3 regions of the Lacrimispora sinapis genome follow, and region 1 is predicted to be linked to each of the others. Evidence: a T-box and tRNA genes for the amino acid it is inferred to sense, from the RefSeq annotation. Region 1 holds a T-box; the other regions hold tRNA genes.

Region 1 (5,064 bases):
CTGCCGGGGACATAAATTTCTTTCACAATGGTTCCTGTTAGTTTATCAGAAATCAGCTCTTTCCCTGCCTGAATGGCATCTTCTTTGGATACGTCCGCAGGAAGAGTGACGACTGCTCTTGTTTTTCCGTTGACCTGAACGGCCACTTCAATTTCATCGTCCTTCATGGCCTCCTTGTCACATTCCGGCCACTGTGCATGGAATACGGAATCTCCTTCTCCAAGCTGACGCCACAATTCTTCTCCGATGTGAGGTGCAAATGGAGCAAGAAGGATAACGAAGGTCTTAAGAGTTTCTTTGTCTATGCCTCCGTTCTTCTTTGCAAGCTCAATCAGTTTGTTGTTGTATTCCATAAATCCGGAAATGACCGTATTCAAATTGAACTGATTAAAACGCTGGTCAATATCAAATATCAGCTTATTGCGAAGACGGATCATCTCCTTGGTGGCTTTTACGTCCTTGCCGCAGCTTTCAGTCACCAGGTTCCAGAAACGGTTCAAGAAACGGCTGACTCCTTCGATTCCTCTGTCATCCCATTCTGCATCAAGTTCCGGCGGGCCCACGAACAGCTCATACATACGGAGCGAATCACATCCGTAGTCACGGACAAGGTCATCCGGAGAAACTACATTACCCTTAGACTTGCTCATCTTGATTCCGTTCTTTCCGGTAATCATGCCCTGATTGAACAGCTTAACAAAGGGTTCATCAAAATCCAAAACTCCGATATCATTTAAAAACTTGGTGTAGAAACGGGAATACAGAAGGTGAAGCACCGCATGCTCCACGCCGCCGATATACATATCCACGGGAAGATATTTTTCTGCTTTCTCTCTGGATACCAACTCCTTATCATTATGACTGTCTACATAGCGGAGGAAGTACCAGGAGGAACCGGCCCACTGAGGCATGGTATTGGTCTCTCTCTTTGCAGGAGCGCCGCACTGAGGGCAGGTGGTATTCACCCATTCGTCAATGCCGGCAAGCGGGGATTCCCCTGTTCCGGTGGGCTGATAGCTTTCCACCTCAGGCAGTTTGAGAGGAAGCTGATCTTCCGGCACCGGAACATTGCCGCAGTGAGGACAGTGAATGATCGGGATTGGTTCCCCCCAGTAACGCTGTCTGGAGAACACCCAGTCACGAAGCTTGAAGTTTTCCGTCTTTTTGCCCAGCCCTCTTTTTTCAATCATGGCCGGAGCCTCTTTTTTAAGTACCGAGGATTCCATGCCGTTCCACTCGCCGGAATTGATCATAATTCCGTTTGCATCGGTATAAGCTTCTGTTAAGTTTTCGATTTCCTTACCGTCTTTTGCAATGACCTGGATGATCGGAATATGAAACTTCTTCGCAAACTCAAAGTCTCTGTCATCATGGGCAGGTACGCACATAATGGCTCCGGTACCGTAATCGGCCAGCACGTAATCAGAAAGCCAGATCGGTACTTTAGCCCCGTTTAAAGGATTTATTGCATAGCTTCCGGTAAATACACCGGTCTTTTCTTTGTCCTGAAGACGGTCTACGTTGGATTTCATGGAAGAATCATAAATATAGGCTTCAACCGCTTCCTTGTTCTCCTCCGTTGCAAGAGCTGCTGCAAGCTCATGCTCCGGCGCAAGCACCATAAAGGTGGCACCATGTAAAGTGTCAGGTCTGGTTGTATATACGGTGATGGATTCGTCTCTGCCGTCTACTTTAAAATTTACCTCAGCACCATAGGACTTGCCGATCCAGTCACTTTGCATTTTCTTCACTTTTTCCGGCCAGTCAAGCTTGTCAAGATCCTTTAACAGCCGGTCCGCATAAGCAGTGATTTTCAGCATCCACTGTCTTAAATTTTTCTTTGTTACAGCGGTACCGCAGCGTTCGCAGCAGCCGTTGACCACTTCTTCGTTGGCAAGTCCGGTCTTACAGGAAGGACACCAGTTAATGGGGAATTCCTTCTCATAGGCCAGTCCTTTTTTAAACATCTGTACAAAGATCCACTGCGTCCATTTGTAAAATTCGGGGTCTGTTGTATTGACCTCCATATCCCAGTCATAGACAGCGGAGATCTCATTGATCTGCCGTTTGATGTTGGATACATTTTCCGCTGTGGATTTTGCCGGATGGACTCCCATCTTGATGGCATAATTCTCAGCCGGAAGACCAAAGGCATCCCAGCCCATGGGATGAATCACATAATGGCCTTTTAATATCTGATACCGGCTCCATACATCAGAGATTACATAGCCTCTCCAGTGTCCTACATGAAGCCCGCTTCCGGACGGATATGGGAACATATCCAGACAATAATATTTTGGTTTCTTTCCATCATTCACATTGATGGGATTCTTCGCCCAGTTCTCACGCCATTTCTTCTCAATGGCACTGTGGTTGTAAGCTGCTGCCATAAAATTTCCTCCTTTTAAAAGGGATATCCCTTAGATCAGATTCACACGGTTAAAATAAAAAAGCGCCTCAAGCCATCAAAGGACGGCTATAGAGACGCAGGATTTACCGCGTGGTACCACTCTATTTCATACATTGCTCGTATGCTCTCAATCGGATACAACCTTCATATCCGCCTGCTGTAACGGTCAGGTCTCCGGCAATACCTACACAGAAGCCATAAACTTCCTTCCGTACGCTACTCCTAGGCCAGTTCAGCTGTCATCCCCAACCGGCTTACACCAACCGCCGGCTCTCTGTATGCTTCAGACTGCTTACTACTCCTAATCACAGTATTTTTGCTAACTGTAAATGTAACATAATTGGAGATATGTGTCAACCGGCTTTTACGAAATCTTGCTTTTACGAAATCTCCGAAATAACAAAGGTCACGGCAGATACCAGAAAAAAGAACACCATCCCAAAATTTAAAAACAGAACCTTGAATGCTCCCTTTCCCCATGCTTCATGACCTCCAGCCTGAAACACCAGGTTCTTTCTGTTTTGCAGGAACACAACCATTCCGGCAATCACTGCGCCCATTATAAAGATGCCGTATACACCAAGCAGCCAGGGCACATTTTGAACCTTCAGCCCTACGATAGAACCAAGGAAATTGATCATCATGTGAAATGCTATGGTATAACGAAGTCTGCCCGTCTGTATATAAATATATGCAAATACAATCCCAAGGAAAAAGGCATAAAAGAACTGATAAAAATTTCCATGGCTCAGTCCGAAAATAAAACCGGAAACAACAATAGCCGCTTTATCTCCGTAAAGTCTGATCCGGTCTATAAGAATCTTGCGGAATATAATCTCCTCACAAATAGGAGCCATCACTACCATCGTAAGAAAAATCGTCCAGCCGCTCAGCCCGTTTATAACCTGTTCCACCGGATTTATCATGGGTTTTCCCTGTAAAGCGGACACCAGGCTCATCAATGCCTGTCCGATCATATTCCCAAGGTATAAGCCGCTGATGCAGACCAGAAAACCTGCAGCCAGCCATTTACCACCGGCCCTCCTGGTAATGGGTTTATTTATCACAGGCATCTCCCTGATGATCACATATGTAACTATACCGCCCACCACATAATTAGCCATAGAACTGAAGAGTATATACCAGTCGCTATCCATGGGAATGGTAACACCAAGAAAAGACAGCGCTGCTATAAGCGTCCCGATCCCAAGCTGCAAAGCCAGGGTTATCATTAAAAATGTACCATATCCAATCCCCACTCTGGTAAATGCCTTCCTAATAATCCTTTTGTCTTCCGCCATTGCTTTCCCTCCTGCCAGTTTGTACCAGTTTATCACAGATCGGGCAAATGCGCAATTCTTCTGCAGCAGCATCGGATTTCAAAAAAGATCCGGCCGGGCATCACAGGATACCTTGCCGGATCTTTTCCCTCCTTTTACACCACGGCCTTATCGACCTTTGATGCCCGCTCCTCCACTTCTTTTTTCTGGATGTCTCCGGGGGCCATTTCATATCGGCTGAACTCATATTCAAAAGTTCCCATTCCTCCTGTCATGGAACGAAGATCCGTATTATAACCGAAAAGCTCTGACATGGGGATATCTGCCTCAATGACCTGTTTCCCGTGATGGTCGGAATTCATTCCAAGCACCCGTCCTCTCCGCCGGTTCAAATCTCCCATAACATCACCGGTAAATTTATCAGGGACTCTTACCTTTAGGGAAGCGATGGGCTCAAGAAGGACCGGATTGGCCTCCATAAATCCTTTCTTAAAGGCGATTGTGGCTGCCATCTTAAATGCCAGCTCGGAAGAGTCAACCGGATGATAGGACCCATCTATCAACGTGGCCTTTAATCCAACCACAGGATAAGCTGCAAGAGGGCCTTTTAAAACACATTCGGCAATTCCTTTTTCAACTGCCGGAAAATAGTTTCTTGGTACCGCTCCTCCAAATACATTTTCTTCAAAGATATAGGGAGTCTCTAAATCACCGGAAGGCTCAAAGATCATCTTAACATCCCCGTACTGTCCGTGTCCGCCGGACTGCTTCTTATATTTTCCCTGAACTTCTACTTTCTTCCTAAGGGTCTCCCGGAATGCGAATTTGGGTTTGCTCAACTGGATCTCCACTTTATAGCGGTTTAAAAGCTTGCTGACCACGACTTCCAGGTGCTGGTCTCCAATGCCGTATAAAAGAGATTGGCGGTTTTCCGTATCATTCACTGCCTTTAAAGTCCAGTCCTCTTCCATCAGCTTTGCAATGGCATTAGAAACCTTGTCATCATCCCCTTTTGATTTTGTTTTGTATCTCATATATGTATAGGGTGTGGATATTTCCGGCTTATGATAAACGATGGGAGCAGAACGAAGGGCAATGGTATCGCCGGTCTGAGTCACATTGAGCTTAGAAACAGCTCCGATATCTCCGGCTCTTAATTCTGGAACCTCCAGGGTGTCCTTGCCCCTTAACAAATAAAGCCTGCCTACCTTTTCTTCTGCATCTTTGTTCACGTTATAGATCACAGAATCAGGTTTTAATGTTCCGGTACAGATTTTAAGCAAAGAATATTTGCCAATGAAAGGATCTACAATGGTCTTAAACACACGTGCAGATAAAGAAACTTTATCGTTATATTTGGCAGTGAACCGTTCT
Region 2 (5,064 bases), 1.5 Mb from region 1:
AATCAGGTCTTCATTTCTGATCCATAAAAATATGCCTCCTCTCCCTCCATTAAATTTCTGATGCAACTCAATAAAATGTCCGCGATCCTACGCTTAAGCCTGTGGGCCTCTGTCTCATTTCCGTAAAAGCAAACAATAGAGACATTTTCCCACAAGTATGTTACTATTTGTTACAAAAAAAGAGGCACTGGACCTATCGTCTGCAGCTACCTCATTGTGCCTTAATATGAATTATTTTACTCTAATTTTGGTATAATAAAAGGATCAAATAAATAAGTCAATGTAACATAAATAAATTTTTTATTATAATAAATCCAACTTATGATTATTTAAGCAATGATATTCTATAAATATTATTTTATATTACAATTCTCCCCCTTATATTCTTAATCACCAAAAAAATATACAAAAAAAGAACAGTTTTCAAAAAACAAAAACTGTTCTTTTCATGCGCTGGACAAGATTCGAACTCGCGGCCTTCTGGTCCGTAGCCAGACGCTCTATCCAACTGAGCTACCAACGCAATTATTTTACATCAGTAACTATACACCTAATTTATCCATTTGTAAAGATATGATTTCCTCTTAAACCCTTTAACCAAAAAAAATTGTATGGTTACTGTTGCACTATTTTTTATCCATCTTTATTTATTCACTATTTTTAGTGCATCATTATTTACTTAACATTCTATATCCAACACTATTTACTCAACATTTTTAATGTACCATTATTTTTTCAACCTTCTTTACACACTATTATTTTTTCAACCTTCCTTATACAACACTATTAATGCATCATTCCTTTTTCGCCATTATTTAACACTATATGCCTTTTATTTTTATTATAATAGTAGTACTGATAAAAAAACGTTTTATTTGATCATATCAAGTACCCATTGAGGTGCGAGCTGAGGCAATTCTTTTCCGTTCCTTTTTGCTTCTCTATAAGCCTCAATCGTGCGGCTCCGATCTATTTCATAGGCCAGTTTCTCTTCCGCCAGATCAAGGACTTGACCGATATACTCTCTGGGTATGACACATACGCCATCAGAATCGCCTGCTACCAGATCACCCGGATTCACCTTAACACCACCGCAAAAAATTTCCGTGTTTACATTCCCCTCATCCTTTTTAATTGGTGAATTCGGTATGAAGCCTTTGCTATAGACTGGAAATCCCAACTTAATATTTCCCTCTCTGTCTCTTGTGTATCCATCAACCACCATTCCCTCAAAACCGATTGCCTGACACGCACCCATAATTAAATCACCACAATATGCTCTGCTCTCAAATCCTTTTCCATCAATCACCATAACATAACCTTCCGACGGAGCACTATAAGTTGCCAAATGTATGGGAAAATTATCACCATTTCCAGTTTGTACAGTCAAAGCTGTGCCCACCATAGTCATTCCAGGGGCAACCGGTTTAATAGCTGCTTCCATGCATCCGTTATTTCGTAAATCTATATTTGCTTTTTTTACCCCATCACATAAAAGTGCAACGCTAAGATTTCTAGCCCTTTCCAAATACTTTTGTTCTATCAATTCTGCAGATTTATTAAACATATGTTCCCCTTTAAAATTTTGTTTATTTTATATTCTCACCTGGTGTTGTTTCATTTAATGTTTGTTTCGTTTAATGTTCGCTTTTAGGAGCATTCTATTTCTACCTTATAATCAGCCAATAACTCCATCCAAGCATTTGCCTTACTCCCTTACCTCTGCAAACATTTACATTATAAAAAAGTTTGTCTAATTTCTCCATATAGGCAAATGCTTAACTATAATAAAAATCAAGTATAACACGAAAAAAGCACCCTGTATAGGATGCTTTTACTTCGTGAACCATCAAATTAAAAATGTTAGTCAAACGAAAAAGGCCTCCTTTACAGGAAGCCTTTCTTTTTGCAAACCCTTATAAAATAAAGGTTTTCTGTACGTGCGTGAGAAGATTCGAACTCCCGACACCTTGGTCCGTAGCCAAGTGCTCTATCCAGCTGAGCTACACACACATATTCGATTACTTGCCTTATCAGGCAAATGCCGGCGACCGGAATCGAACCGGTACGGGAGGTAAGTCCCGCAGGATTTTAAGTCCTGTGCGTCTGCCAGTTCCGCCACGCCGGCATTCTCATGATTTCTCATGGAAATGGGACCTATAGGGCTCGAACCTATGACCCTCTGCTTGTAAGGCAGATGCTCTCCCAGCTGAGCTAAGATCCCATAAATGTGACAGTAAGCCATTATGCTTACCTGCTGGTATTAAATAACTGTACTTTCATACAGAACGACCCGGATGGGACTCGAACCCACGACCTCCGCCGTGACAGGGCGGCGCTCTAACCAACTGAGCCACCGGGCCAGATCATTAAATATTTAGTTCAGTGCTAGTGGACCTTCGGGGACTCGAACCCGGGACCGACCGGTTATGAGCCGGTTGCTCTAACCAACTGAGCTAAAGGTCCTAAAATATTAATTTAATACATATATTTGGTCTATGAAAGCCGATGATCGGACTCGAACCGATAACCTGCTGATTACAAATCAGCTGCTCTGCCAATTGAGCCACATCGGCATTCAATGACCCCAACGAGATTCGAACTCGTGTTACCGCCGTGAAAGGGCGATGTCTTAACCGCTTGACCATGGGGCCGTACTTTTGTTTCGTTATCCTCACAGCCTTCGCTTGAGTATCACGAACTCCCCGAGTAGGACTTGAACCTACGACCCAACGGTTAACAGCCGTTTGCTCTACCAACTGAGCTATCGAGGATTATTGCATTGCTGCAATTACTGAGGCATATACCCTCAAAACCACACATTGTCTTATATCTTTCATCCGTTCTTCCTCTTACCTAAACCAACCTGGTTAAGCCCTCGACCTATTAGTGACAGTCAGCTACACATGTTACCATGCTTCCACCTCTGCCCTATCTACCTCGTCGTCTTCAAGGGGTCTTACTCTTGCGATGGGATATCTCATCTTGAGGGGGGCTTCACGCTTAGATGCCTTCAGCGTTTATCCCTTCCCGACTTGGCTACTCTGCCATGGTCTTGATCACCAACAGATACACCAGAGGTCAGTCCATCCCGGTCCTCTCGTACTAAGGACAGCTCCTCTCAAATATCCTACGCCCACGCCGGATAGGGACCGAACTGTCTCACGACGTTCTGAACCCAGCTCGCGTACCGCTTTAATGGGCGAACAGCCCAACCCTTGGGACCTACTACAGCCCCAGGATGCGATGAGCCGACATCGAGGTGCCAAACCACTCCGTCGATGTGAACTCTTGGGAGTGATAAGCCTGTTATCCCCAGGGTAGCTTTTATCCGTTGAGCGATGGCAATCCCACTTTATACCACCGGATCACTAAGTCCTAGTTTCCTACCTGCTCCACCCGTCGGTGTCGCAGTCAAGCTCCCTTATGCCTTTGCACTCTTCGAATGGTTTCCGTCCATTCTGAGGGAACCTTTGAGCGCCTCCGATACTCTTTCGGAGGCGACCGCCCCAGTCAAACTCCCCGCCTGACATTGTCCCCCAGCCAGGTCATGGCTGCAGGTTAGAAACCCAGTATCGCAAGGGTGGTATCCCAACATCGGCTCCTCAAAGACTGGCGTCCTTGATTCTCTGCCTCCCACCTATCCTGTACATGCAATACCGAATCCCAGTATCAAACTAGAGTAAAGCTCCATGGGGTCTTTCCGTCCTGGCGCAGGTAACCAGCATCTTCACTGGTATTTCAATTTCACCGGGTGCATTGTTGAGACAGCGCTCAAATCATTACGCCTTTCGTGCGGGTCGGAACTTACCCGACAAGGAATTTCGCTACCTTAGGACCGTTATAGTTACGGCCGCCGTTTACTGGGGCTTAAATTCAGAGCTTCGCGTTTCCGCTAACCCCTCCTCGTAACCTTCCAGCACCGGGCAGGCGTCAGCCCATATACCTCACCTTTCGGTTTTGCATAGACCTGTGTTTTTGCTAAACAGTTGCTTGAGCCTATTCTCTGCGGCCTGATTTCTCAGGCACCCCTTATCCCGAAGTTACGGGGTCATTTTGCCGAGTTCCTTAACAATGCTTCTCCCGCCGGCCTTAGGATTCTCTCCTCATCCACCTGTGTCGGTTTACGGTACGGGCACATATTACACAATAGCGGCTTTTCTTGACAGCCCCTACAGAGACTTCCCTACTTTTGTTCGGTACGCGTCACACCTTCCTGTTGTTAAGCGGATTTGCCAGCTTAACCAGTCCAATGCTTGCCCCGGTCTTTTCATTCCCGGGTTCTCTCTCGGTTCTGTGTCCCCACAGTTCTGATAATATGCGGTACAGGAATTTCAACCTGTTGTCCATCGACTACGTCTTTCGACCTCGCCTTAGGCCCCGACTTACCCAGAGCAGATCAGCTTTACTCTGGAAACCTTAGATATTCGGCCTGGAAGATTCTCACTTCCATCTCGCTACTCATTCCGGCATTCTCTCTTCTTAACACTCCACATCTCCTTACGGTAATGCTTCGATGCATTAAGAATGCTCCTCTACCAATGTACATAAATGCACATTCCACAGCTTCGGTGTCGTGTTTTAGCCCCGGACATTTTCGGCGCAAGACCTCTCGACTAGTGAGCTATTACGCACTCTTTGAATGGGTGGCTGCTTCTAAGCCAACATCCTAGTTGTCTCTGAAATCTCACATCCTTTTCCACTTAACACGCACTTTGGGACCTTAGCTGGTGGTCTGGGCTCTTTCCCTTTTGACTGCCCAACTTATCTCGTGCAGTCTGACTCCCGTACATCATCTGACCGGCATTCGGAGTTTGATATTCTTTGGTAAGCTTTGACGCCCCCTAGGAAATTCAGTGCTCTACCTCCGGCAGACTAATACGAGGCTAGCCCTAAAGCTATTTCGAGGAGAACCAGCTATCTCCGGGTTCGATTGGAATTTCTCCCCTACCCACACCTCATCGCCACCCTTTTCAACGGATGTGCGTTCGGTCCTCCACCGCCTTTTACGGCAGCTTCAACCTGGACATGGGTAGATCACCCGGTTTCGGGTCTACCTTTACT
Region 3 (5,064 bases), 910 kb from region 1:
TCAGAAATTTATCCAAAGCTTTCGGGAATCTGAAGGTCCTCACCGGTGTAAATCTCACCCTTCGATCGGGAAACATCTACTGCCTGATGGGACCATCGGGATCGGGGAAAACCACATTTTTCCGAATCCTTCTGGGACTGGAAAACGCAGATTCCGGCCATACGGAGGGGATAACCGGCATAAAAACTGCCGCTGTCTTTCAGGAAAACTGCCTTTGTGAAGCGTTTACTCCTATCGACAACCTTACTATGGTAACTGCCGGGGCTTCCAAAGAGACCCGAAAGCTGGCAAAGCAAGCCCTTTTAAAGTTCCTGCCGGAGGAATCCTTATCCCGGCCCGTATCCACGTTAAGCGGAGGCATGAAGCGCCGGGTGGCCATCGCAAGAGCCTTATGGGTCCCATCGGAGATGATCATCATGGATGAACCATTTACCGGACTTGACGAAGATACCAAACGGATGGTGATCCGCCGCATCCTGGAATGCACCAAGGATAAGCTGGTCATCATAAGCACGCATCAGGAAGAGGATGCCGGACTCCTGAACGGAATCCTTATAAAACTGTAAAAAACAGCCGCTGCAACTTTGCAGCGGCTGTTCTTTACATAAACCCAGTTATTTCAGTTTTAATGTATCAAGGGCAGCTTCGACCTGGTCGACCACTGCATTGTCTTCCGATTCAATGGAACCTGCAGCGCTGATGTATTTCTTAGCCGCCGCGTCATAAGAACCGGAAATGGTATAATACCGGATGCCATCCTTTGGATTTGTATAACGGATTGCATAACGGAATGTCTGGCTTCCATTTGCCCCGTTCTTTACCTCGTAACGGACAAATTCCATATCATCTCCCCGGCTCACCAGATTTTTGTACTCCTCCATGCTTTCAGGATAAACCTCACGTGCTCCGTCCGCATCTTCCCCTTCCACATAGGTAACCTCCAAAATGTCTTTGCCGTTTGGAGAGGTAAATGCTGCGTTGCTCTCATCTCCGTCTTCATCCACACTCCAGCCAGACGGAGGGGTAATCTGGTATTTACCGGATTTGGAGGTAAATACACCAGAGGTAATGCTTCCGGCATCACCGGCTGTTTTCTGCACATAAGCGGTTGTCTCTTCGCTTTCTGCCTCCTCGGTCTCTCCGCTTTCAGATGCTGCTTCAGACGTTTTTTCAGCCTCTGCCTTTGATTCTGTTGTTGCTGCAGTAGCCGCTGCTTCTTTGGATGATTCCTGCTGCTTTGTATTATCTTTTGCTCCACAGGCGGTAGCTGCGATCATAACGGTCATAGCTGCAGCAATTACTGCCAACAAATTTTTTCTTCTCATAATAATCACTCCTTTTATACAATTTCATTTCTGGTGACGAGGTGAATTATACCATGCGGGACTACAAATGTATAGCGGATTAAAGGAACTGAAAGAAACCCAAAGAATTCTTAATAAATTTACCAGGCTCTGCTTGTACATTTTAGAAAAAAAGACGAAAAAACAGGGTTTTTGGTCACAAAAAGCAAATCTTCCTATTATTTTAATTATTTCTTATAATTCCTTTCGAATCTTTATGAAATGTTTATGGCCTGGTCAAACTTCCGACACATTTTCCAGATATACTAATAAATGTAAAGGAACCCCACCCTTTTAATATTGACTTTTTATTTTTCATACTCAGCCGGCAGGAACATCGAATTTGTTTCTGCCGGCTCCTCCCATTTCAGGGGCAAAATCCAAAAAAATCCCGTAAATACAAGACAAAAAATGAATTTGAAATTTTTTCTAAAATATTGTTGACAAAACCATAGCCATCATATATAATAACTCTTGCGTTGCGAAAAAGCAAAGAAACAAAAGACGCGAAATACCTTCGGGGTGTGGCTCAGCTTGGCTAGAGCGCCTGGTTTGGGACCAGGAGGTCGCAGGTTCGAATCCTGTCACCCCGACTGAGATAAAACTGAGATAGACAAGTTTTTCTCGATTGCCTTTGCGGGTGTAGTTCAATGGTAGAACACTAGCCTTCCAAGCTAGATACGTGGGTTCGATTCCCATCACCCGCTTTTGAGTCTGTAGCTCAGTTGGATAGAGCAACGGCCTTCTAAGCCGTGGGTCGGGGGTTCGAATCCCTTCAGGCTCGTTTCACATCATTAACCAAAGATGTGGAATTATGGTGGGTATGGCGAAGTTGGTTATCGCGCCAGATTGTGGCTCTGGAGGCCCAGGGTTCGAATCCCTGTACTCACCTTTCCCTTTTAGGGAATTTTTTTTTATCAAGACGTTTTCATGGGCTATCGCCAAGCGGTAAGGCACAGGACTTTGACTCCTGCATTCGTTGGTTCAAATCCAACTAGCCCAGTATGGGATACTAGCTCAGGTGGTAGAGCACTTGACTTTTAATCAAGTTGTCCGGGGTTCGAATCCCCGGTGTCTCATGTTTGTTGTAGAAGGAGCGGATTCTGACCATAGAATCCGCTTTTTTATTCCCTGCCTTCTCTCCCATCTTGTCCGGATCAGATTTCCCCTCATAATTGTTGACAATTTCTTCTTCCGATGGTATTATCTATATTGTTGTCAGCGGGTATGGCGGAATTGGCAGACGCGCCAGATTTAGGTTCTGGTGGGAGACCGTGCAGGTTCAAGTCCTGTTACCCGCATAATCAATAATTGGTAAGAACACCGGGATTTCTTGTAGATACAAGAATTGCCGGTGTTTTTTACTTTTAAAAAACCAGCTTCCTCCCTCACTCCATTTAAATAGGAAGAAATTCATAACGATTCCAGCCGGTCTTTCTTATTTCTTTCGCTGTCAGTGCATGTTCGGAGGGCAAACACTCAATAGCAGTACTTCATAGAAAATGGAAATATTTTCATGTATTTTTTGATACAGTACGGCTTTACAATCGTTATATAATTTTCTGGGAGGTGATAATTTGAAGCATCGAGAAAAAAAATGTGAAAAACATTGGGCTGATGAATTTGACCAGTTGGAATCTGCCAGCAGGGAAATTCAGCCCCCGCCTGCTCCCCCCGGAGAATTCGACAGCATCCTGGCTGAGATGAAGCGGCGGGGAATCAAACCACGAATCCGGAAAGAGCTGAAGCACAGCAAGTAAGTGCCTGCCGCAAGTCTCAGACCGCTCTGGCGTCACAGGTCCAGCAGCCGCCGGAATACCTCATCGTCATCGAGTATTCCATACCCCCATATTTGATTGGGGAACGTTTCATCCTGTGTCCGCTTTGCTTCTCTGACGAGCAGACGGTTGACCTGGTTTCCTGTAACAGCAGTATAATTTCCCTTGCTGTAAGCCCATTCCATGACCATGGCAGCAACTCCCGCAGTATGAGCGGCGGCGGCCCCTGTTCCGGTGATAGTCCCGTAACGGTTCTCTGGAATGGCACAGGGAATCCGGTAGCCAGGTGCGCTGATATCCGGTTTTACCTGCCCCAGTCTGGTATAGCCCCTGCCTGATTCGGGGAGAATCTCTCCGTTTTGCTGATTATACGCAGCAACAGTCAAAGGGTTTGTGGCATCGCCCTGGGCGGTAATGGTCGTATTCGGATCGGAGTCAGGAAAAAATGTTTCGTTTGAAATCAAATTGCCGGATGGAAGCCAGCAATGGAAGGAAAACGGTTCATCGCTGACACTTCCGATCCGAAAATACCAGGTTCCAGGGGCTGCATTCTGAAACCGCAGCAAAATCAGCTGTTCTCCGGTTTCTTCTTCAAAAAATATATTATTGATCCAGACTTCCGTCCTTACGGTTTGAAAGGTGAGCTTTTGGCAGCTTCCATTTATGGAGGGGTCCATTACCTGAGAGGATTCAAACGTGGGAGCTGTGATCTCAATAAAAAGTCTGGAAGGTATGTATGGCCAGATTTCCATAAAGAACTTTCGGTCATTGGTCCCTACCGTGAGCTGGAAGCTGTTGTAAAACGGTCCTGTCTCGGTGTTGTTGTAATAATGCCGCCGACTGTTGGCCTCATTTCCCGCAGATACCACCACACTGGTCTTTGGTAATTCCACCAGATAGTCCAGATACATACTGGAAGGTCCCTTTCCATCATGACCTCCCTGACTGCTTCCGACTGCCAGGCAAATGACCAGCGGACGGTTCAGCCTTTGAGCCACACCAACCACATAGCGTATGCCCAGTATGATATCAGATTCCTGAAAACATAAGGCATCTTCCGGAACTGAAAACAATGTTTTCAGATTCCGTTTTGCTTCTTTTAACTTTACTACTACCATATCTGCTTCCGGAGTCACACCAGCAAAGCCGATCTCTTCGTTTGGACGCCCTGCGATGATGCTGGCAATGGCCGTTCCATGGCCTACCTCATCCACCGTAGGAACCATGGCGAGAGGATCATCGGATATCAGGGCAAAATTAAGAAGCTCCCTGGTATATTCTGCGCCAAAGGTGAAGCCTCTGGGAGGCGTACCGCCAAACTTCGTCTGATCCCAAATAGAAATGATCCTGGTGGTGCTGTCATTATACATAAAGGCAGGATGCTGATAGTCGATACCAGTATCCACGATGCCGATAATCACTCCTCTTCCACCCAATCCCATCTCCGGCACTTCCTGAGCTGCTTTCATATGGGGGATATTCCCGCAGATCGTCGATTCCAAAGTATATAAGGCCGGAAACATATGATAAGGATATTCTCCCAGATCGCAAGGTTCCATGGAATCCTTCCGTAAATGCAGCAAAGAATTTATTTCGTTCAGCGGTGTAATGTTATCCCCCGTATTATAAGTTGGTACAACCGCATTGCTGATGATCAGGTCATAATATCCATCGTCCAGTATCTTTTCCATGTAACTGCCTCCTGCCGGTTTCAAATGGAGCATATGGTATAGTTTATGCACCTGTATTTCTGTTATGAGCAGAAGATTTAAAGAAATTAATATAATATAATGGCAATATAAAGCAAACATGCATATTCATGTTTTATACTCTTAAATAAGCTTTATTAACAAAAACTTTTGACAAAACAACAAAAATTCACTTATTTTACTTTACTTAAACATTTTCTTGCGTTATAATTTATATAACTCTTCTTAGGAGTG

Evidence for each region. The T-box of region 1 lies ahead of leuS (leucine--tRNA ligase). A T-box ahead of a tRNA ligase gene usually reads a tRNA of that ligase, here a tRNA-Leu.
Region 2: it encodes a tRNA-Leu, which carries the amino acid that the T-box ahead of leuS (leucine--tRNA ligase) is inferred to sense. The anticodon was not compared.
Region 3: it encodes a tRNA-Leu, which carries the amino acid that the T-box ahead of leuS (leucine--tRNA ligase) is inferred to sense. The anticodon was not compared.

The regions. Positions count from the first base shown of each region.
Region 1 is NZ_CP141832.1:1,580,663-1,585,726, reverse strand. Features, by position in the region: gene leuS (leucine--tRNA ligase) at 1-2,390, opposite strand, end outside; T-box leader at 2,478-2,728, opposite strand; gene VIG27_RS07305 (CPBP family intramembrane glutamic endopeptidase) at 2,791-3,711, opposite strand; gene VIG27_RS07300 (elongation factor G) at 3,846-5,064, opposite strand, start outside.
Region 2 is NZ_CP141832.1:3,060,575-3,065,638, forward strand. Features, by position in the region: tRNA gene VIG27_RS14365 (tRNA-Arg) at 450-523, opposite strand; gene VIG27_RS14370 (RraA family protein) at 872-1,567, opposite strand; tRNA gene VIG27_RS14375 (tRNA-Arg) at 1,940-2,013, opposite strand; tRNA gene VIG27_RS14380 (tRNA-Leu) at 2,043-2,128, opposite strand; tRNA gene VIG27_RS14385 (tRNA-Val) at 2,152-2,224, opposite strand; tRNA gene VIG27_RS14390 (tRNA-Asp) at 2,290-2,363, opposite strand; tRNA gene VIG27_RS14395 (tRNA-Ile) at 2,393-2,466, opposite strand; tRNA gene VIG27_RS14400 (tRNA-Thr) at 2,504-2,576, opposite strand; tRNA gene VIG27_RS14405 (tRNA-Glu) at 2,583-2,654, opposite strand; tRNA gene VIG27_RS14410 (tRNA-Asn) at 2,702-2,774, opposite strand; rRNA gene VIG27_RS14415 (23S ribosomal RNA) at 2,867-5,064, opposite strand, start outside.
Region 3 is NZ_CP141832.1:674,635-679,698, reverse strand. Features, by position in the region: gene VIG27_RS03125 (ATP-binding cassette domain-containing protein) at 1-566, shown strand, start outside; gene VIG27_RS03120 (hypothetical protein) at 615-1,325, opposite strand; tRNA gene VIG27_RS03115 (tRNA-Pro) at 1,862-1,936, shown strand; tRNA gene VIG27_RS03110 (tRNA-Gly) at 1,980-2,050, shown strand; tRNA gene VIG27_RS03105 (tRNA-Arg) at 2,054-2,127, shown strand; tRNA gene VIG27_RS03100 (tRNA-His) at 2,160-2,235, shown strand; tRNA gene VIG27_RS03095 (tRNA-Gln) at 2,275-2,346, shown strand; tRNA gene VIG27_RS03090 (tRNA-Lys) at 2,350-2,422, shown strand; tRNA gene VIG27_RS03085 (tRNA-Leu) at 2,565-2,644, shown strand; gene VIG27_RS03080 (hypothetical protein) at 2,921-3,103, shown strand; gene VIG27_RS03075 (S8 family peptidase) at 3,136-4,812, opposite strand.